Regions from separate parts of the Clostridium thermarum genome, predicted to be linked through region 1. Evidence: riboswitches for the same ligand, from Rfam matches in the RefSeq annotation. Region 1 holds a riboswitch; each other region holds the start of a gene.
The links. Region 1 has a riboswitch for cyclic di-AMP ahead of dapB (4-hydroxy-tetrahydrodipicolinate reductase). Riboswitches for the same ligand answer to the same signal wherever they lie in the genome.

Region 1 (7,025 bases):
AGGGGTAAGTGTAAAGGCCAACGCCTGTCTTTTTACTAAAGTCTTTGTCAGTATTCTTTTGTTTTTGTATTTCTGGAAGAACAACTCTCTTACCATTTTCTACTTTGTAATGTACACCTTCTATACCCCAGTTAAGCAATACCTGTGCTTCATCTGAGGCCATCCAATCTAAGAACTGTAATGCTCTTTCAGCATTTGGGCTATTCTTGGCCACTGCTATTCCCCAACCACCGGAGTAACCATAATTTTTTAAGGATGGGTCTTTATACTTTGTCTCATCAACAACCACAGCCAGTGGTGCCCAGGTTCTTTCAGGCTTTCCAGCTGAAACCAGGGATTTTACTGCATCTTGATAATCCCAGTTAGCATCAGCTAAGCCTAAAACTCTTCCTGAAGAAAGCTTAGCAATATATGCATCATACTTATGAGTAAAGGATTCTGGATCTAATAATCCTTCAGCATTCATTTTATTTAACCACTTATAGTATTCTTTCATTCCCTCAACAGTAAACTTATATTTTGCTTCCTGTTTCTCATCGTCTATAGCCCATTGTCCGTCATCTGGTATACCAAGGGCAAAGCCTGCCGGGTTTGCAAGAGTTATATACCATCTCCAGTCACTGGCCATTAGTGATAAACCTATTGTTTCTTGGCCATCTATGGTTGGGTATTTCTTTTTGTATTCCCTTATAGCATTTTCCAAATCATATATATTTTTAATTTCTGGGTACCCTAACTCCTTAAGAACCGCATGCTGTAACTGAAATGTACCACTTGGATTCCAAGTTGCTGTGCTTACACCATTTGTACCTACAGTATATATAGCATTATTGTCTGGGCTGTAGCTTAATCTTTCTAAGTAGTCTCCATATAATTTTTTAAGATTTTCTCCCTTTTCTTCGATCCATGGTCTTAAGTCCATTATTGCATCAGCATCTACAAGCTTGCTTGTATCACCTTTTGCATAGATAAGATCTGGATACTCACCGCTTGCAATCATCAGTGGGATTGCATTTGTATCTCCACCAACCGGGTGGGTTATTTTTAAAGTTACGCCTGTGAGTTCAGTTATTTTTTTAGCTATGTCGTCAGTGAAATCTACGTCAAAGTTTAAATCGGCATTGAAGAAGGTAAGGGTCACAGGTGTTTTATCCATTTCCTGTTTTGCCGGTTCCTCCTGTTTTGGTGTTTCTGCATCAGGTTGTTTTGTTTCTTCTTTTGACTTACAGCCGGCAGCCAATGCAGAAATCATTGCAACTGACAATAAGAAACTTAAAATTTTTCTTTTTTTCATATTTGTTCCCCCTATGATTCATATATTTATTAAGTCTGATTTAAAGACTCAATTTCCAATATTAGCTCTTAACTGCACCTAAAGTCATTCCTGAAACAAAATACTTTTGCACGAAAGGATAAACTAGTAATATAGGCACAGTAGTTATCATAGTAATAGCCATTTTGATGGATTCAGGATTTGTGTTTACCTGAGGCAACGGATTATTTGGATCCGGCGGCTTAGCACTTGCCGCTGCATTATCCAGTATTTTCATGAGCTCATACTGCAGCGTGCTTAAGCCCTGATTGGACCTGGCATACAAATAGGTGTCATACCAGCTGTTCCACTGTCCGACTGCTATAAACAATGAAACTGTAGCGATAACCGGAAGACATAATGGGAAAATTATTTTGTAGAATATAACAAAGTCATTTGCTCCATCTATCTTAGCAGATTCCTGTAAGGCCATGGGCAGATTATCAATGAAAGACCTGATAATTATTACATTAAAGGTTGATATAAGTCCCGGAATAATGTAGACCGCGAACTTGTTAATCAAACCCAGATTCCTTATGAGCAAATATTCAGGAATCAGACCTCCACCAATGTACATTGTCAATATAAAAATTACTGCAACAAACTTGTTTAATATATAATCTTTTCTGCTTAAAGTATAAGCTAACATTGTACTGCATAGCACTCCCGCTACGGTACCTGCTACTGTCCTCAGGACGGACATAATGAAAGCATTCACTAAGTTGTTGTTTGACTGAAATATCTCCTTATAGTTTGCTAGTGTAAATTTTCTAGGTATAATATGGATTCCACCCTTTACAGTATCCAAGGCATCATTAAGGGATACAGCCAACACATTCAGAAAGGGATAAAGCGTAACAATTACCACAAGAATCATTATTATATATAAAACCATATCGAATATACCAATTTTTTTACGTCTTGAACTCATATTGCACCTCCCATCATACGATTCCGCCTTCACCGGTTTTCTTTGCTATGAAATTAGCACCAAAGACAAGGATTATTCCAACTACGGATTTAAAGATACCTATTGCAGTACCGTAAGAATATCTGAACATCCCTATACCGTAATCCAAGGCATATTTGTCTAATACTAAAGCCTTCTGCTGTACTACGTTGTTACCAAGCAGCATCTGCTTTTCAAAACCGATATTTATAAGATTACCTATGCTCATAATTAAAAGCACGATTACAGTTGATCTTATTCCCGGTAGAGTTATGTGAATCATCTGTTTAAATCTGTTAGCACCATCTACCTTGGCTGCTTCGTACATCTCCGGATCAATTCCTGTTATAGCTGCAAGATAGATAATAGCATTCCAGCCTGTCTCCTTCCAGAGATCGGAACCAATTACAACTCCCCAGAACATATTTGGTTTCGTCATAAAATGTATTGGCTCCTTTATTATGTTTAATGCCATTAGCAGTTCATTTACAGCTCCTGCCGGTGCCAGCATGCTATTTACCAAACCGGCTACAACCACCCAGGATACAAAGTGAGGCAAATATGATATAGTTTGTACCAACCTTTTAAACTTTAAAGTCTTCAGTTCATTTATAAGAAGTGCAAAGCTGATAGAAAATATAAAGCCGAAAATTATTCCCAGAATACTCATTCCTAAAGTATTTTCCATAGCTTGATAAAACTGCGGTTCTTTGAACAATGTTATAAAGTGCTTTAGTCCTACCCACTGCTGATCAAGCAGTGTGGCAAACCACCCCTTTCCAGTCTTAAACTTGAAGTCCTGGAAGGCCATCAACCATCCTGTAAGTGGTACATATCTAAATATAATTACCCATATTACAAATGGGATGGACATAGCTATTAAATACTTCTGTTCCTTTATATTCTTCCATGTAAACTTTCTGTCTTTTCTAGACAGCGTTTTCATAGAAACCTCTGTGGTCCCCTGCATTGTTATACCTCCATTTAAGTTTTTGAAATTCTAACGTATTGATTCCTATGCTTAAATACTACTATCTATGGGGATTTTTTTATACCCACAAAAATGTATATGTTTTCATGTAAAAATTATAGGTATAGTAAAAGACCACTAATTAACCATGATTAACTGTTAATTAGTGGTCTTGATTGATTTAAAGAAGAAAGGGTTTATAGCCCCCTACTATAGGCACAGCTCCTCTGTGCCGGAATTAATGCAGTCATATAAAACCCTCTTTAAATCTAATACTTCCTTCATTTCAAAATACCCGGTCTTTTTGTGTATATAATTTATTGCCTGCACAGCTCCCTGTGCAAAGATCTTTCTTGAAAAGGATTCATGACTTATCTCTATCTTGTCATCCTCACCGAAAATCTGAACTTCATGTCTACCCACAACACCACCGGCTCGGATTGCATTAATAGGTATCCTCTTATTGTATACACCGGATGATTTTAAACCTCTTTCCATCTCCCTTGCCAATTTTACAGCTGTTCCGGATGGCGCATCTTTCTTATGTTTATGGTGTATTTCTGTTATTTGAAAATCATAATTGTTCAATATATTTGCAGCAATATTACTTAAGAGCATTACTGTATTTATTCCTAAGGTAATATTGGGTGCATAAACAATTCCATTATGGAACTTATAGGGTAGACTTGATAATTCCTTAAGCTCATTATCGCTGAAACCTGTAGTCCCTATTACCATGTTCACCTTTGCCATTGATAAGGTCTTTGCGTTCTTCATGGTAGCCTTTGAATTGGAAAAGTCTACTACTGCATCAGGCCTAGTCTTGAGTATAATCTCTTCCAAGTCATTAGAAGATCTTATTTTTATTTTTGCCTTTTCATCACCGATTATAGTTCCAAGCTCTTTGCCCAGTTTTTCACTGCCTGGACTGCAAATAGCAGCAACTAACTCCATATTTTTTTGTTCTAATATTCCTTTAGCTACATACTGACCGGTCCTGCCCAATCCAATGACACAGACTTTAATCATCTAATCCCTCCTCTTTCTATGCTTACGAGGTTAGCTGACGGATTCGGGTTGAAAGATAACCCTACCTAATATGTATTAGGATTCACCCCTTAAATTGGTTCCCCCGCTCTTTTTGATTCAGCATATGGGTTGCAACCATATAGTTACAACCAACAACTTTATTTTATCATTAGGGTTGCACCTAGTCAATGTATTATTTGCACTTGTTTCTTATTTATGGAATTTTGATACAATAATTAAATAACTAGTTTTTTCAATTTTATATATGTATCTTTATCCATGCTATTTACTTCACCTATTTGTAAGACTTTGAACTGCAAGCCACTCCATTATGCTTACATTTTCACCTTTTACAGTTACCGGACTTCCATCGTAATCAAGCCTGCACTGGTTATTCAAGGTATATATCCAAGAGAAATGTCCATGATATTTGTAGGGTGCTCCATTTTTGTCTTTATATAAACCTGTAGTATCTACAACCTCATCCCAATAAGTAAAGTGGACATCCTTAGCTCCTGCCTCCAGCAATCTCTTATATGTCTTAACTGCAGTCTGATTTGGATCCACTACCGGGTCATTTTTAGAATGGGTAAACCAGATTGGTATATTCTTTATAGTATTAATCTGCTCATCGGAAATATTTACATCATAGTAGGCTTCACAGATGGGATAGGCTGCGGCAAAATACTGAGGATAGGTCAGAAGCATCTTCATTGTCTGAAGCCCCCATTTGAACAGCCTCCAATATATATTCTGTTCCTATCAATATGGGGAGTTTTATTCACATAATTTTTGATCAAATTCATCAAAGCTTCAGTATACTTTGAAGTTCCGTCAAAGGCATACTGGCCGTTTCCTCCATCCATCCACATTGTAGGTGACTGCGGGGCCAGTACATATGCGCCATGAAAGATGTCTTGTATTTCCTTTGAGGCTAAGTTAACAACCTTGTTTCCTATCAGTACTATGTTTGGATCTGTACCGCCCTCTCCTGCACCGTGAAGCCAGATAAGCAGTGGATTCTTTTTATTATCCGACTTTGGCTCATATGCGGCATAAGTCAAGGTAATATTCTTGTAGGTTATACTGTCCTTTCTAAACTCATCGGCAATCAGTATTTTTTCGCCATCTTTCTTATTCCAAAGTTCACCGGTTGAGTTTTTGCTGATAACATAATCCCACTGCACCCACTGATTCAAATTCCGTTTTATATTGTAGTTAAAGGGTGAGCCCAACACCTCTTCCGGTCCAACCTTCATTTCAAGTGTTATATAGTTTCCTGTGTCCAATGGATTACTATTTTCATCAGAAACATATGCATTAATTATCTCTCTCTCTCCCCCAAGCCCTGTTGAAGAATCTTCTGCCTTCCGCTCTACCTTTACTGTGTAATCGCTACTATCAGCGTGGTTAACCTCCTCATTCAGCTTTATTACCACTTTAGTAATTGCCGGCCCCCAATCAAAGCCTTCAATAATCGTTGAATATGACCCCTTCATTTTTAAATCCATCCTTTCAATTTGTATAGAAGTACCGTCACTTTGTTTGTTGCATCCCAACAGTACTGCTATAATTCCTGATCCCCATAATAACACTTTAAGATTTTTACGCATAATTTACCCTTTTTAAAATTGTCATTACTTATATATTTTACCATATATGCAAAGTATTTAGCATACTGCTTTTTTAGTGACAAAAAATATGTATATTTAAAGTAAACTCCGCTCCATCCCCCACACCCTCAAACCCTTATCCCTTCTCGCCTTAATTCTATTTGCCCAACTCTTTCCAGATAAAAACAAGTCACGGTTTTAATAAGGTTTTTACTCTTATTTTTCCGTGACTTTTACTAATTCTTTAATTTTTTATAAGTTTGTGTGTCATTAGATTATTATTATAGAACTACACCTTATAAATATTATCAAATTGTGGATATTTATCTATAAATGCTTTATTTGCAGCCTGGAGTTTTTCAAAATACTCCCTATATGAGTCGCTCAATATTTTTAAATTTTCAATAAATATATCGTAATATCCGCTCTCTTGCTGAAATTTCAGTAATAATTGCTGTATTTTAGAGACTGGTGATTTTTTATATTCATCTGAGTTTCTGTATTCCAAATATTTTTCAATGTCTTCTTTATTTTCTTCTAAATACATATCTATATTGTTTACTGAATCTATTATGGATGAATTAATTCTCTGCATATCTGCTTCTTCCATCTGTCCAAGACCCTGCTGCAAAAATTCTTCCAGTTCTTTAGGGAATTCTATTTCTTGAATTTTATCCAAATAATCAACGATTTTATTATATGCCCTTTCTTTTTCCTCATTATCAATTCTCCCATTAAGAAACTGTCCAAAATGTACGCATAGATACATTCCATAACCTCCTGGAAATGCTTGCAGCAGTTTCTCTTTGATTGTAAATTGCTTCTCAATGTCTTTTTCAATATAGGTAATTGCCTGCTTAATATCATAGTCTTTTATTAACTGTTCCAGACATTTTTTCTTAGCCATTGATTTTTCAACTTCTAAATCCATCTTGTATTTACACTTCGCCAGAGCAGCGGCTTTATTTGTACTTGCAAGAATATCTTTGATTTCAGAAATACTGATGCCTAATTTCCTTAAAACTCCAATTTCTTTTAATACTGAAATATCTTCATCACTGTAATTCCGATAACCGTTATCCTCTATCCTTGGAGATATAAGTCCCTCCCGTTCATAATATTCAACTGCTTTCTTTGTCAATTTACATTCTC
Region 2 (7,025 bases), 1.7 Mb from region 1:
TAGATGCTCTTGTACTTCCGCCTAAGGCAATATATTTGCTTACTCTGCTGTATTGGATTATATTTACAATATAATCCAATAGAGGTTTAGCTGCATGAACCTTCCTCACTTGCCTCTGAAGCTCCAATATATCCTTTCCATCTACGATGGGTTCAAGAGTTTCTTTTCTTTCATTCAAGGTTTCTAATATATTACTCTCCGTTTCAGCATCTACATAGCCTAGCTTCACCTTTATCATAAATCTGTCCAATTGAGCTTCCGGCAACATAAAGGTACCTTGCTGCTCCACTGGATTTTGTGTGGCAATAACTATAAAAGGAGCCTCCAGATAGTAGGTTTCGTTGCCATCGGATACTTGTTCTTCTTCCATAACCTCTAATAGAGCCGACTGAGTCTTGGGCGATGTTCTGTTTATCTCATCCGCCAAGAGTATATTTGTAAAAACCGGTCCCTTCTTAAATTCAAACTGCTGACTTTTCTGGTTGTATATGGATACTCCTAGTATGTCTGAAGGAAGTAAGTCCGGTGTACACTGTATTCTCTTACATTGAAGGTTTACGGTCTTAGCTAATGCTTTTGCCAGTGTAGTCTTTCCCACACCCGGTACATCCTCCATGAGAATATGTCCACCGGCTAAAATGCCCTTTACAATATCAGTGATTTCATGACCCTTACCTAAAATGGATTTTTCCACATTACTGATTATCTTTTTCACTAACTCTTTTTGTATCATGTAGCCCACCTCATTTACATCCTCTTATTCATATTTATTCTAGGAAGGTACATCAAATCCTTCATACTTTATCTGCAATTAACAGATTTTGCATTTTTTATAGATTATATAGAATTTTATAGTAATTTCATACAAAAGAAATACCACAGTACATCCATATCCTAAAGCTTATTTTTTTATTCTTTATATTATGACATAAAAAGCAAAGAGAGGCTTGTTTACCACTAATTAGTGTAAACAAAACCTCCCTCTGCCACTATATGCCTAATCCCTCATTATCTGCATATAGGGATAATGTAATATTTAAATTTCCGTTTCTGGACCTTAAATTATCAAGAAATTCCTTTTGACTTGTTTCGGTATTCATATCTACTGTATAAACAAGCTGAAATAAGCTTCCCAAATCTGTAGTTTTAACTTTTATTAACTCATAGTTCTTAGTATATTTTTCAAAGATGTCATCAAAGACTCCCTCATAATTCAGATTTTCCGGTATTGTTATCTTCAGAAGCTTTTTAACAGTTTTCTTTGCTCCGAAGTTAATTAAGTTTAAGAAGAACATCAGCAGGCACAGGAAAACTGTAAAGAGGACTGCATATCCGAAGACCCCTACGCCACAAGCCAATCCAGCTGCCATAGCAAAGAGGACATAGGATATATCTTTTGAATCACCAGGTGCGCTTCTAAATCTTATGATTGAAAAGGCTCCTGCTAAACTGAAGGCCCTTGCCACATTACTTCCTATCAACAGAACGATTATTGCTATAACAGTAGGTACAATTATCAAGGTCAATGAAAAGTTTTGAGAATAACCACCTTTGTTTGAAGTTTTCATATAGGTAATACTGATTATTGCTCCTAAAATAAAGGATATTAATATAGTTAAAATGGCATCTTTTAAAGAAATTGCTGTGCCAGTTGCTGTTGTGTTGGATAAGCTGTTGTATAATGATTCAAACATATTGCTTTCTCTCCTTCTTTGTTTTTTCTCTAGCTATCATTCTTTTATATTCTGTTCCATACTTAGAAAAACTTTGCTTATATATCTTTTCCTCTGATAATAGCTGTGCAAGCCATAGGGGAAAGGTTTTCTCCGCCTTTATCTCCATGAGCCATTGCCCCTTCTCCAAAAGTCCTTCACCATAATCTCCACTTTCCAATTTGAGATCATACCTTCTGCTTCTAATATTTGTATCAAAGGTTATTCTCAGATCTCTGCTCTCCTTGCTGAATAAAGCCTTTCTGTCATAGGCTAAGTAGAGCTTGGGTTCAACCTTATAGATCCTTAACATATACTCAATTTCCTTAAGTACCTGCTTGTTCATATAATTCTTAAACTCCGGCAGTTTTCCTGTAGCTACAAATTCATAAGCCTCATTTAGCTTTAGTCTGATTCTTCTTTTGTTGACAAGGCCGCAAACTTTTTTCTTTATCTCAAGAAACACCTTTTCATCTTCTTTTGGTACCCCATAAGCCCTAAGCCTCAGCTTTTCTTTATAAGCGGGTTTTGATAAGGAGTTTCTGATTAATTGATCATCAATTGTATCATAATAAATATTGCTTATGGTATAAAACTCATGGTTTCTGTTATATTCATCCAGTTCCATATATTGAATAAGAACTTCTTGGATTCTATCATACTGATCCTGAGATAAAATGTATTTATTTTCTTTTCTGTTAAAGACCTCTATTGCCACTCTAACTCTCCTCTCTGCCGGTGTATTTATGTTTGTCTCCATCTGATGATTCTATCTTACAAAGTTAACCTTAAATAAACCTTAAATAAATTTAATTATTTTCAGCCATAAGTTTTGATTTTATTTAAGGTTTATTAAAGGTAGGCTGTGATATAATGTAACTGTTCCATAAAAAACTTAATTTTTTCAAAACTACGGAGGTAAAACAATGAGAATACTATTAGTAGAAGATGAAATCCCTTTAGCGGAGGCATTGGCACAAATATTAAGAAAAAACAATTATACCGTAGATATGGTTCACGACGGTGAAATAGGATTAGATAATGCATTTAGTGACATTTACGATTTGATTATATTAGACATTATGCTTCCTAAGATGGATGGCCTAACTGTTCTGAAAAATATAAGAAAGGAAGGTCTGGGAGTACCGGTAATACTTCTCACCGCAAAGGGGGAAATCACCGATAAGGTTGCCGGCCTTGACAGCGGTGCTGATGATTATCTGGCAAAACCCTTTGCCACTGAGGAACTACTGGCTAGGATACGTGCAGTGGCCAGACGTAAAGGAGAGGTAATTCAAAATAGTACATTAAAATTTGGAGACATCGAATTAAATCCTTCAACCCTTAAATTATCCACCTCTACTAAGGAGGTAAAACTCATATTGAAAGAAAGTGAGCTGCTTGAACTCCTTATTAACCGAAAGAACTCTGCTACTTCAAAGGAATTAATTATAGAAAAGCTTTGGGGATTTGATTCTGAAGTGGAGCACAATCACGTAGAGGTCTATATTTCTTTTTTGAGAAAAAAGCTGGCCTTCTTAAATTCAAAGGTCATTATAAGTACTGTCCGAGGTGTGGGCTATATTTTAGAAATGCAAAAGGACAAATGATATTCTAGTCAGGAGGAATACAAGGGGGAATGCCTATGTTTAAAGAGCTTAAAAAGAAATTTCTCATGCTTAATTTAGTAATAATATCCGTGACTATGCTTGCAGCTTTTCTAACCATCTATTTAATAACCTATAATAACACCAGAAGAGAAATTGACATGGAGCTAAGGAAGCTATCTGAATTCAATCGTAAGCCCACTGATGGTTTTATGGATCGCCCTGGTATGAATTTATCAGATTTTGACCAGACACCCCCAAAACGCTCCGTTTCATTTGTAGTTTATACCGATAGCAAAGGTAATAAGCTTGCAACCTCTTCTATTTTTGAATTAGAAGATATTTTCTATGAAACCGCAAAAAATATAGCTTTGTCAAAGAATACTGAGAAAGGCCGTTTAAAATTGGATGGTACCCATTGGGCCTATATGAAAACTACCTACTTTGACGGATACAAAATAACTTTTTTGGATATCTCGGATAGTCAAGGAATTTTGACCAGACTGATATATACCTTTGCAGCAGTGGCAGCAGTGATGCTCATAGTCATTTACTTTATCAGCCGCTTCTTTGCAAACCGATCCATTGAGCCTATAAAGGAAGCTTTTGACAAGCAGAAACAGTTTATTGGTGATGCTTCTCATGAGCTTAAAACTCCCTTATCTGTAATAAATACAAATGTAGATGTGCTGTTGGCTAATAGTGACGATACTATCAGCGATCAGTCTAGATGGCTTTATTACATTAAATCAGAAGTGGAGAGGATGGCTCGGTTAACCAATGACTTACTATATTTAACCCAGGTGGATTATTCAGAAACAAAAATGATTTTCTCAGAATTCAATTTGAGTGAAGCTGTGGAAAGTGTGCTGCTCACCATGGAAGCAATGATTTTTGAAAATAATATATATTTAGATTATGACATAGAGCCCAATATAACTATTAAAGGTAACAGCGAACAGTTTAAACAGGTAGTGATGATATTATTGGATAATGCCTTAAAATACACCAATCCTAAAGGAAAGGTAACTATGGTATTAAAGAAAAATCATAACAACGTTATCTTGACAGTTTCCAATACCGGTAAAGGTATACCGGAAGAACATTTGCCCAAGATTTTTGATCGCTTTTACCGCATAGATAAGTCCCGTGCCAGAAACAGCGGAGGCTATGGCTTGGGCTTAGCCATTGCCAAGACCATCGTTCAGCAGCACGGCGGGAAGATTTCAGTGAAGAGTATTGAAAATGAACTTACCACCTTCACAATAGAATTATAATTCGTGTTAAATGAATAACTTAAAAATAAAGAGTCTGGATCAGCTTTAATACTGCCCCGGACTCTTTACATTTATTCAGGCTCAGCCCTGTAATAATATGGCTCCAATATAATGGACATCCTTCACTTCCAGAAGCTCAGTGACCACATCTTTTACCCTCTCCGAATCCACCGGAGCTTTATCAACTATGACTCCGCTGGTTTCTCTAAAAATCTCAACAGCAGCATAAAAAATAAAACCTGCCACTATAAGAGAGGCAATAGGATCAATAATAGCTGGGGCCCCAAGCCTTATACCTATAACAGTAGCAAGTACCCCTACAGATACAAATATATCTGCTCGGGTATGAAGTGAATCTGAGACAAGTATCTGACTATGATACTCCCTTCCCTTCTTATACTCATAGCTACTGACAAAAATATTGATAACCAGGGTTATAATTAAAGTAATAATACTCTCAAGATTAATACTTAGCTCTACAGGATTAATAAATCTCTGAACCCCACCATTGATAATATTTATTCCAACTGCTGACAACATTACCCCTATAAAAAGTCCTGCCAAGGTTTCAAATTTACTGTGGCCGTAGGGATAGTCTTTATCCACCGGCTTTGATGCAAACCAAATTCCGATAAGGCCAACAATATTTGAGGACCCGTCTGATAAGGAATGAAATCCATCTGCCATCATACTCGTACTCTCAATTACAGCTCCCAGAATAATTTTTAGTGCAGCTACAAGAATATTGGCAAAAAAATTATCAGCAGTACATTTCGCACTTTTTTTAAACTATCACCTTCCATTGTCACATAAAATTACCAAAGGCATCTTCATATTTTCTTCATATTTGTTTGTTAGAATCCCCTTGTGCTTGAGTTTGTCCCCCTTTTTTATCTAAATAAGTGCAAGCAAAATATATATGGTTTCAAGCCGAATGCTAAGGCAGCGGAGGATCAATAAAATTGGGGTGAATCCATCTTGGTAGGGAACTCTCTTTCCGAACCCGTCAACTAACTTCGTAGGCTTATGAGAGGAGTAAACATGAACAAACGTAATATTATATTAGCTTCTATAATACTAGGAGTATCTTTGTCTATTTTTTCAATTGTTAAATTTGAGAATACAGCAAAAGCTGGAGTTTACCAAGACCAGTCAGGAAATACTGTAATCTCAGACAATATTTCTACATATTCCGTACAAGCCCCGCCTGCCGAAACAACAGCGCAAACACAGCAGACCAATGAAAGTAATACAAATGATGAAATAAGTGTTGCAGTATCAGACACACAAAAGTCAACTGCAGATACTACAAGCAACGTGCCATTATCTAGAGGAGGAACACCATCTCCAAAAAAACTAGAGGAGGCAAAAAAAATGGCCCAAGCTGCTGAAGCAGAGACTAAAGCAAAGGCTGAAGCTAAAGCAAAGGCAGAGACTGAAGCAAAAGCAATAGCTGAAAAAGAAAGTAAGGTGGAGCTGCTGGATTGGTGGGATTCTGCCAGATATGTCTTTTCCAGAGGCACTACGGCAGTAGTTACTGACGTTTACACCGGTAAAAGCTTTAAGGTTCAGAGGACAATGGGGACAAACCATGCAGACACTGAAGCTTTAACAAAGGAAGATACCGCCATAATAAAAAGCATCTGGGGCGGGTTTTCTTGGGAGAGACGTCCCGTTATAGTAACAGTTGATGGAAGAAAACTTGCTGCCTCTATGAGCGCCATGCCCCACGCAGGAGTAGATTCAGAACCTGCCTACGAATATGTAAATAACCGTTCAAATGGCTATGGCAGCGGTGAAAACTTAGATGTGATAAAAGGCAATGACATGGACGGACACTTTGATATTCACTTCTTAAACAGCACAAGGCACATGGATGGTGATAAGGATCCTCAGCACCAAACTGCAATAAAAGTTGCTGCCGGTAAATAAACAGAATCCACCTGTGCTTTAAACACAGGTGAATTCTAATGGAATTTTACTTCATAAATAAAAAGATCTAATTCTCTTTGTAACTTATATCTATGTGTAAGGATTCTCCGTCATCAAAGTTTAACGGTACACAAACTGTTACAGCTTTGGCAGGAGTCAGCTCCATGTTTTCACAGGTTAACACAGTTGGGGGAGTAATATCTATAGACATATTTGCTTTATAAAATATATTGGCAGTGTGCCCCATAACCATATTAGCCAACTCAGCTATTGCACTTTTGGCCATTTCATCCAGCTCCGGCACAGGCATCCCAAACATCATAGCTGAGGCAATCCTACATGCTAATTGCTTGGACAGAGAGAGTACAACACTACCACTTATTTCACCAGTTATACCTATCATAATAATAACAAGATTTCCGATGTGTGGAGTACTTCTTGTGAATACCCTGCCAATTGTTGGCTTTAGTCCAGTTGTCTGGTTTACTACATCTAAG
Region 3 (7,025 bases), 730 kb from region 1:
CTGTCCATGTAATCCTCAGCATTAACTATCTGCATAATGGATAACCTAAGTCCAATCAATGTAAAGATAACAAGCATTATAATTGCTAATGCGGTATACCTGCTAAAAGTTTTTTTCTTTTTCATCGAGTCCCCCCCTTAAAATTTCCATTCCTTTTTCATAAAGGGTTTCTGCAGTAATTTAAATATAGGCTTGTATAAAAGAATTGCCAGCACCATGTTATAGAGTGCTATGTAAAGAGTATCTTGAAAGTCAGTCTTTAAACCAATCAAATATAAAATTATAAACAAGAGTACTCCCTTAATCACCGAAAGTGCAAATAAGGATAGTACAGGAATCAGTGCCTTTTCTCTAAATATATTCTCACCTATGATCACTGCTGCAAGGCAGATAAACATATTTAAAAGCGGATTAATGCCTACCGCTTGGCACAAATATAAGTCCTGTAAAAAACCTGCCAGTACTCCAACCTTTATTGCTTCTGTATAATCAGTATTTAATGAATAAAATACAATAAAAATAAACAGTGCACTGGGATAAACACCCTTTAGGTCAAAAAAAGGGAGAAGTGTATTATCTATTATAAATAGAAATACACATATTAGAATAACAACTAATCTTCTCATTATTTTATTTCCTCCCCTATATAGTCTACTGCAGATCTATCTTTAGGGAGAATTATAAATACTTCCTCCAGCCTATTAAGGTCCACATAAGGCTTAATTACAGCATTTTTCATTACTCTGGCCCTATCTTCTTCTATATCTATAACCTCACCTATTCGTACTCCCTTAGGATACTTATAGCCATCTCCAGAAGTAACTATAACATCTCCTACTTTTATTTCAGATTCTATAGGAACATAGAACATCTTAGCCAGAGGATTTTTGCTGCTGTCCTTATAGCCTCTTATAATACCTTTTTCACCAGTGCTTTGAATCATTGCCCCAACGCCTATATTTTCATTTGATATATTTTGAACTATGGACCAGGTTTCATAGGTAGTGGTTACCTGTCCTACTAACCCCTCGGAGGTAGCTACAACCCTGCCTTTTATAACTCCGTCCTTAGTTCCCTTATCAATAACATAGCCGTCTAAGATACTGTTACCGCTGACATTTACAATTTGACACATAACATAATCATAGTCAGAGTTTCTCTTTATAAAATTCAGGTTCTTAGTCAATCTGTCGTTTTCGCTTTTTACAGAGTCATACATCAGGGCCTTTTCTTCAAGCTCCGCATTTCTCTTCCTAAGTTCCTCATTTTCTTTTTTTACTTCATTAAAGTGAAATATAAAGCTAAAGAATCCGTTTATACTATCATTTATGCTATAAACCACACCCTGTACCTTATTGAAAGCAGCTCCAATGCCGCCTTCCAGTAAGGTTTTATTCTCCCTCTTAGCACTTTGAGCAATAAAGATTAAAAATGTAACTGACAGTACTATTATCGCTACTGCTAGTTTATTTTTTAAAAACTTCATTACTAGCCTCTTCTCTTACTAATTCTATCAAAGTACTCTAAAGCCTTACCTGCACCAAGGGCAACACAGTCCAATGGTGATTCTGCTATATGGACTGGCATATGGGTTTCATAATTAATCAATTTATCCAGACCCTTTAATAATGCGCCACCGCCGGCAAGCATTATACCTTTTTCCATAATATCCGCAGCCAGTTCAGGCGGAGTTTTTTCCAATGTGGTTTTAATAGCATCTATAATTGCTGAAATAGGCTCTTTTAAAGCTTCTCTAATCTGTTCCTGAGTAACGGTTACTGTTTTGGGAAGGCCTGTAACTAAGTCTCTTCCTTTTATATCCATGCTTTTTTCATCATCCATCTTAAAGGCTGATCCTAATTCCATCTTGACATTTTCTGCAGTTCTCTCACCTATCATTAGATTATATTCCTTCTTTATGTAACTGATAATAGACTGATCAAGCTCGTCTCCAGCTATTCTCAAGGATTTACTTGTAACTATACCTTCTAAGGAGATAATAGCAACCTCTGTTGTTCCTCCTCCGATATCTACAATCATGCTTCCTGTTGGTTCGTCTACCGGAAGACCTGCTCCAATTGCTGCAGCCATTGGCTCTTCCATCAACACAACTTCTCTTGCTCCCGCTTGCTTAGCTGCTTCATCTATAGCTCTCTTTTCAACTTCAGTAACACCAGAAGGGAAACATACAATAATTCTGGGACTTGCAAAGCTGCTTCTTCCAATTACCTTGCTTATAAACTTTTTAAGCATCATTTGAGTCACGTCAAAATCAGCAATTACTCCATCCTTCATAGGCCTTATAGCCACAATGTTTCCAGGAGTTCTACCAATCATCTTTTTAGCTTCTTCACCTACGGCTAAAACCTTCTTGTTTGCACTGTTGATAGCTACTACAGAAGGCTCTCTGAGAACAATTCCCTTTCCCTTAACGTAAACCAAAGTATTAGCTGTACCTAAATCTATACCCATATCTTTTGATATTGAAAATATTCCCATTCGTTCTTTCTCCTCTCAGTTACAGTATTCCTTTTTCTTTCAAACTTATATACGTTCCATTCCCTATTATTAAGTGGTCCAATAGCTCAATCCCCAATAATTTCCCACATTCTTTCAGCCGGTGAGTGATATTGATATCTTCACTGCTGGGTGTAGGGTCACCGGAGGGGTGGTTGTGACACACAATGATGGATGCAGCACTTCTTCTTACTGCCTCCATAAACACTTCTCTTGGATGCACTATTGAAGAATTGATGCTTCCCATTGAAACATCCTTTATCAATATTACCTTGTTTTTTGTATTTACAAGTATTATCTTTAGAACTTCCTGTTTTAGACTCCGCATGGTCTCCATAAGAAGATTTGCGGCATCTGCAGGAGATTTTATTATGTACTCCTCGCCGGATTTATAGGTTCTAAATCGCTTTGCAATCTCAGCTAAGGCTAAAAGTTGGGCTGCTTTTGCTTCCTTGATTCCCTTTAACTTCATAAACTCCTCAGCATTTGAATTTAAAAGCCCATTCAAGCCTCCTGCTTCGGTAAGTATGCGGTTACATAGGTTTATAATATTTTCACCACTGTTACCGCTGCGCAGAATCAAGGCCAGCAACTCACTGTTGGATAAACTTTCTGGTCCATACTTGAATAATCTCTCTCTTGGTCTCTCATTTTTAGGTAAATCCATAATTTTAAGGGTATTTGCCATAAAATTTCTCCTTTATAGATTTACCCCCATACCCCTCAATATATGATTAAGTCTATTTAGCGGAAGCCCTACCACATTATAGTAGCATCCATTGATCTCTTCAACGAATACACCACCGCCGCCTTGTATACCATAGGCTCCGGCTTTGTCCATTGGTTCCCCGCTTTCTACATATTTTCTAATTTCACCCTTTGTTAACATTGAAAACTTAACGTCTGTCTTAACATAGTCACATTTAATCTCCAGAGTCTTAGTATTCATGACCGTTAACCCTGAATAGACTTGATGTGTTCGGCCACTGAGTCTTTCAAGCATCAAAATAGCCTCTTCCTTACTGGAGGGCTTGCCTAAAACAGCACTTTCTACAGCTACTATTGTATCACAAGCTATAATCAAGGCTTCTTCCTTGACCCTCTGAGCCACTGAAAGAGCTTTTCCCTTTGACAGCTCAATAACATAGTCGCCGAAATTCCCTTTGAAAGGAACACTATCCTCATCAAAATTACTCACTATTACTGAAAACTCATCAACTATTCTCTTTAGAAGTTCCGTTCTCCTTTCGGAAGCAGAGGCTAATATTATCTTCACTACATATCACTTCCTAATATTTTCTATAAAGTAGTATTGCCACAATTACACCAATTATAGACATTATATTCATATTTAAATTTATCCCAAAAGTAAAAGTTATCACTTTAAGATTTAGGGTTACTGGTGAACTGGTTCCAACAGTATATACGTGTTTCAGGAATTTTAGTACGGTCAGATTTCCGAGCATCTCACCTAAAAGGCTTCCTGTCAAGGCCCCTAATAAAACTAGGAACACAAAGAATATCGATGATTTCCCAGAACCTTTCAAATTCATCCCCCACTTTTTCCAGCCTCATTATTACATCTTTTATAGTTTATCATTTAATATTGCTATAAACAAGTATGTTTATAATGCATTAAAAAAAATTGTTTATCAAATAATACAAAAAAGCGCACAGTTCAATATGTGCCTTTTTTTATTTCTTTATTCCTACTTTTTTTATAACTTCATATATATACGTATAATTTTCTTCAGCCTTTTCTTTTACTATTTCATCAGGAAGAGAGCTCAGATATTTCTTATATTCCTGCAGAATAGTGTAATTCTCATCCTTTTCATTTGCAGAAGAAAGCGGTGCAAGCCATGTCTTAAATTCCTCGGTTTTCACTGCTGTAACATAACTTTCTGTAAGAGTAGTCAAGATCTTTAAATGTCCCTTCATAATCTCTGCTATCAGATAAGAAGATTCTTCGTCAGTATTTATCTCATATGTAATCTTTGTATTGTCTAACCCATTATCATTCATTTTCTTTAAAATCTTATCGTAATCATTCTCATTAAATATGCCTGCTAAAACTCTAAATTTACCCTCTTCTTCAATGGTAAATGGATTCAGTACAGTTTTTACTTTATCCTTCTGGTTTTGAGCATTCTCTTTAACTCCATAATAACCACTTTGTATAATGATAAATCTGGCCGGCAGATTATTACTTTCCTTTTCACTATGTTGTTGAACAGTATCCGTCACAGCTTCTTCACTCTTATTTTCTATTGGTGCCTTTGTACCTCTATCTTTTATAAAAATACTAGATAGAGCTGTACCTAAGAGCACAGCAGCCAGCACTATGCTGACTAACATTACTATTACCACTGTCTTATCTTCCTTTTTTCGCTTATAATCGTATCTTGTGTATTTCATTTTACCACCCCCGATACAATTATATTTTGCATAATGATAGACTATACTAAAAAAGACCCGACAAACTTTGCCAGATCTTCTTTATTATCTAATTAATTTAATATTCTTCTGCCGCCAACGTAAGTGCGTGTATAGTAACTACTGCTGAGTTCGCTTACTGTTACGCATTTACTTCCTGAGGATGCATGAATAAATTGGCCATCACCAATATATATACCTACATGTGATACATATCCCGCAGTGTTAAAAAACACTAAGTCCCCAGCTCTCAGGTTACTCTTAGAAACTGCTGCACCAACACCGGATTGATCCGCTGCAGTACGAGGTAGGCTTACCCCAAATTGCCTATACACATATGAGGAAAAACCTGAGCAATCAAAGGCCCTTGGACCATTTGCACCATACACATAAGGTCTTCCAAGGAAATTGAATGCATACTGAACTAACTTACCGGTGCTGCCACTTGCAATTGTAGAGCCTCCGCTAAAACCTCTTGAGTAGGTTTTCTGTGAAGATGTTGTTACTTGCTTTTTAGGAATTTTAATCGTCTTGTTTGTGGATATAGTCGTTGCGGTTAACACAGTAGTTTCTTCACCTGCCGCAGTGTCCGCTTTTGCTTCCAAACCTTGAAAATGTAAACCTATACATAGCGTAAAAACGAAAAAACCTGCTGACAGTACCTTTGTTTTTAAACTTTTCATTATCAATGACCTCCTTATTGCTTCCGGAGTTAGCTGACGGGTTCGGGTGAAGGTTTCCCTACCGATTATGAGCACGGTCATAACCAGATTAACCCCAAAGAATGGTTCCTCCGTACCCATTTGGGACTCAGCACATAATAAATTATAGTTTGTACAAAGAAAAAAGTCAATAAATTCTAGCCAAATTTATCAACTTATCAGAACTTTTTTCTATTTGTTACGTATAATAATAGTTTTTATTTTTATACCTATACTACTCTAATATTTTCGTTGAATTTATATAGCAGCATATCTTTTTCTTCTCCTTCAACATTAAAGAAATTCTTTGATACCCGATGCAATAAGAAGTTATTCTTCTTCCAAAACTTTACCGCACTGTTACTGCCTGCAACAATACCTGTAGAAAAACTGTGTATATCATAATTAATCTCAAAATGTTTTATCAATTCTCTTAGTATCTTACTGCCAAGTCCCTGTCCCCTTAGGTTGCAGTCTATAACAAAACACCATATGATCACTTCATTGGGGTCTTTAAATTCTACCCGTCCCTTAAACACCCCAATAAGCTTATCCTCTTTTTTTATTTTTAAGAATATTTCATTTTCGCTCATATAATATTCTAAAAATCTATCCCCTAGTTCCTCTATGTTTGTCCATACAGCTTCCGTGGTTTTTCTAATCTGTTCTCCCATCCAGTTTTGAACCATAGCAAGATCTTCCTTTAAGATGCTGGAAATCTCTACGTCCTCAAACGCTAATTCTACATCAAACATATTTCCACCTCACTCTATATAATAATAATTCTACATTAGAGTTAAAAATCCTCTCTTGTCGGAGGATTTTAATTTTACTTTGTCAGTGGAAATATAAAGGGACAGAATAAAAAGAGAGGCATAAAACCTCTCTAATCTTCTCTGTAATATCCAAAATACCGGTGCTCCAATTTTGACACCTATCTCTCGATAGGTGGGTGTCCTCATAGATGTCTCTATCGCCTTCAATGCCGTAAAAGGACTCACAAGATGGTACATATCCTCATCAGAATGTTGAACTCCCATAGTTGTAATGTAGGTTCAAAATAAGAGCTTAACGCATATTTCAGAAATTATTAAATTGGTGCGAAAGACGGGACTTGAACCCGTACGGTCTCCCACACGCCCCTCAAACGTGCGCGTCTGCCAATTCCGCCACTCTCGCATACTCATCCAGCTTCCTTCAGACTTATAGTAATCCATAGGCGCTTCCGACAAATAACATTCTACTACGGATTTTTTAAATCGTCAATAGGAAAATAATAAAAGATTTTTCGGAAGCTAAATCCGAAAAATCTTTTATTGCTAAAATCTCTCACTTTGAGTTTTCAGTTATACAAAGTTCTTTTTTGTATAA

Region 2: linked by a shared signal. The riboswitch ahead of FHY60_RS18275 (hypothetical protein) and the one ahead of dapB (4-hydroxy-tetrahydrodipicolinate reductase) in region 1 are both predicted to bind cyclic di-AMP.
Region 3: linked by a shared signal. The riboswitch ahead of FHY60_RS11490 (C40 family peptidase) and the one ahead of dapB (4-hydroxy-tetrahydrodipicolinate reductase) in region 1 are both predicted to bind cyclic di-AMP.

Annotation. Positions count from the first base shown of each region.
Region 1 is NZ_CP040924.1:3,276,700-3,283,724, forward strand. It holds gene FHY60_RS14945 (ABC transporter substrate-binding protein) at 1-1,294, opposite strand, end outside; gene FHY60_RS14950 (carbohydrate ABC transporter permease) at 1,356-2,243, opposite strand; gene FHY60_RS14955 (ABC transporter permease) at 2,257-3,207, opposite strand; gene dapB (4-hydroxy-tetrahydrodipicolinate reductase) at 3,442-4,260, opposite strand; cyclic di-AMP (ydaO/yuaA leader) riboswitch at 4,266-4,393, opposite strand; gene FHY60_RS14965 (hypothetical protein) at 4,552-4,974, opposite strand; gene FHY60_RS14970 (hypothetical protein) at 4,971-5,873, opposite strand; gene FHY60_RS14975 (MerR family transcriptional regulator) at 6,163-7,025, opposite strand, start outside.
Region 2 is NZ_CP040924.1:1,564,903-1,571,927, reverse strand. It holds gene FHY60_RS07060 (AAA family ATPase) at 1-733, opposite strand, end outside; gene FHY60_RS07055 (DUF4956 domain-containing protein) at 990-1,694, opposite strand; gene FHY60_RS07050 (polyphosphate polymerase domain-containing protein) at 1,687-2,472, opposite strand; gene FHY60_RS07045 (response regulator transcription factor) at 2,639-3,322, shown strand; gene FHY60_RS07040 (sensor histidine kinase) at 3,358-4,596, shown strand; gene FHY60_RS07035 (cation diffusion facilitator family transporter) at 4,678-5,301, opposite strand; cyclic di-AMP (ydaO/yuaA leader) riboswitch at 5,515-5,636, shown strand; gene FHY60_RS18275 (hypothetical protein) at 5,638-6,528, shown strand; gene FHY60_RS07025 (chemotaxis protein CheX) at 6,596-7,025, opposite strand, start outside.
Region 3 is NZ_CP040924.1:2,550,612-2,557,636, forward strand. It holds gene FHY60_RS11450 (penicillin-binding transpeptidase domain-containing protein) at 1-125, opposite strand, end outside; gene mreD (rod shape-determining protein MreD) at 138-626, opposite strand; gene mreC (rod shape-determining protein MreC) at 626-1,486, opposite strand; gene FHY60_RS11465 (rod shape-determining protein) at 1,489-2,499, opposite strand; gene radC (RadC family protein) at 2,519-3,205, opposite strand; gene FHY60_RS11475 (Maf-like protein) at 3,218-3,793, opposite strand; gene FHY60_RS11480 (DUF4321 domain-containing protein) at 3,807-4,064, opposite strand; gene FHY60_RS11485 (SPOR domain-containing protein) at 4,213-4,935, opposite strand; gene FHY60_RS11490 (C40 family peptidase) at 5,028-5,636, opposite strand; cyclic di-AMP (ydaO/yuaA leader) riboswitch at 5,640-5,779, opposite strand; gene FHY60_RS11495 (GNAT family N-acetyltransferase) at 5,885-6,409, opposite strand; RNA gene ssrS (6S RNA) at 6,553-6,744, opposite strand; tRNA gene FHY60_RS11505 (tRNA-Leu) at 6,751-6,833, opposite strand; gene FHY60_RS11510 (lytic transglycosylase domain-containing protein) at 6,984-7,025, opposite strand, start outside.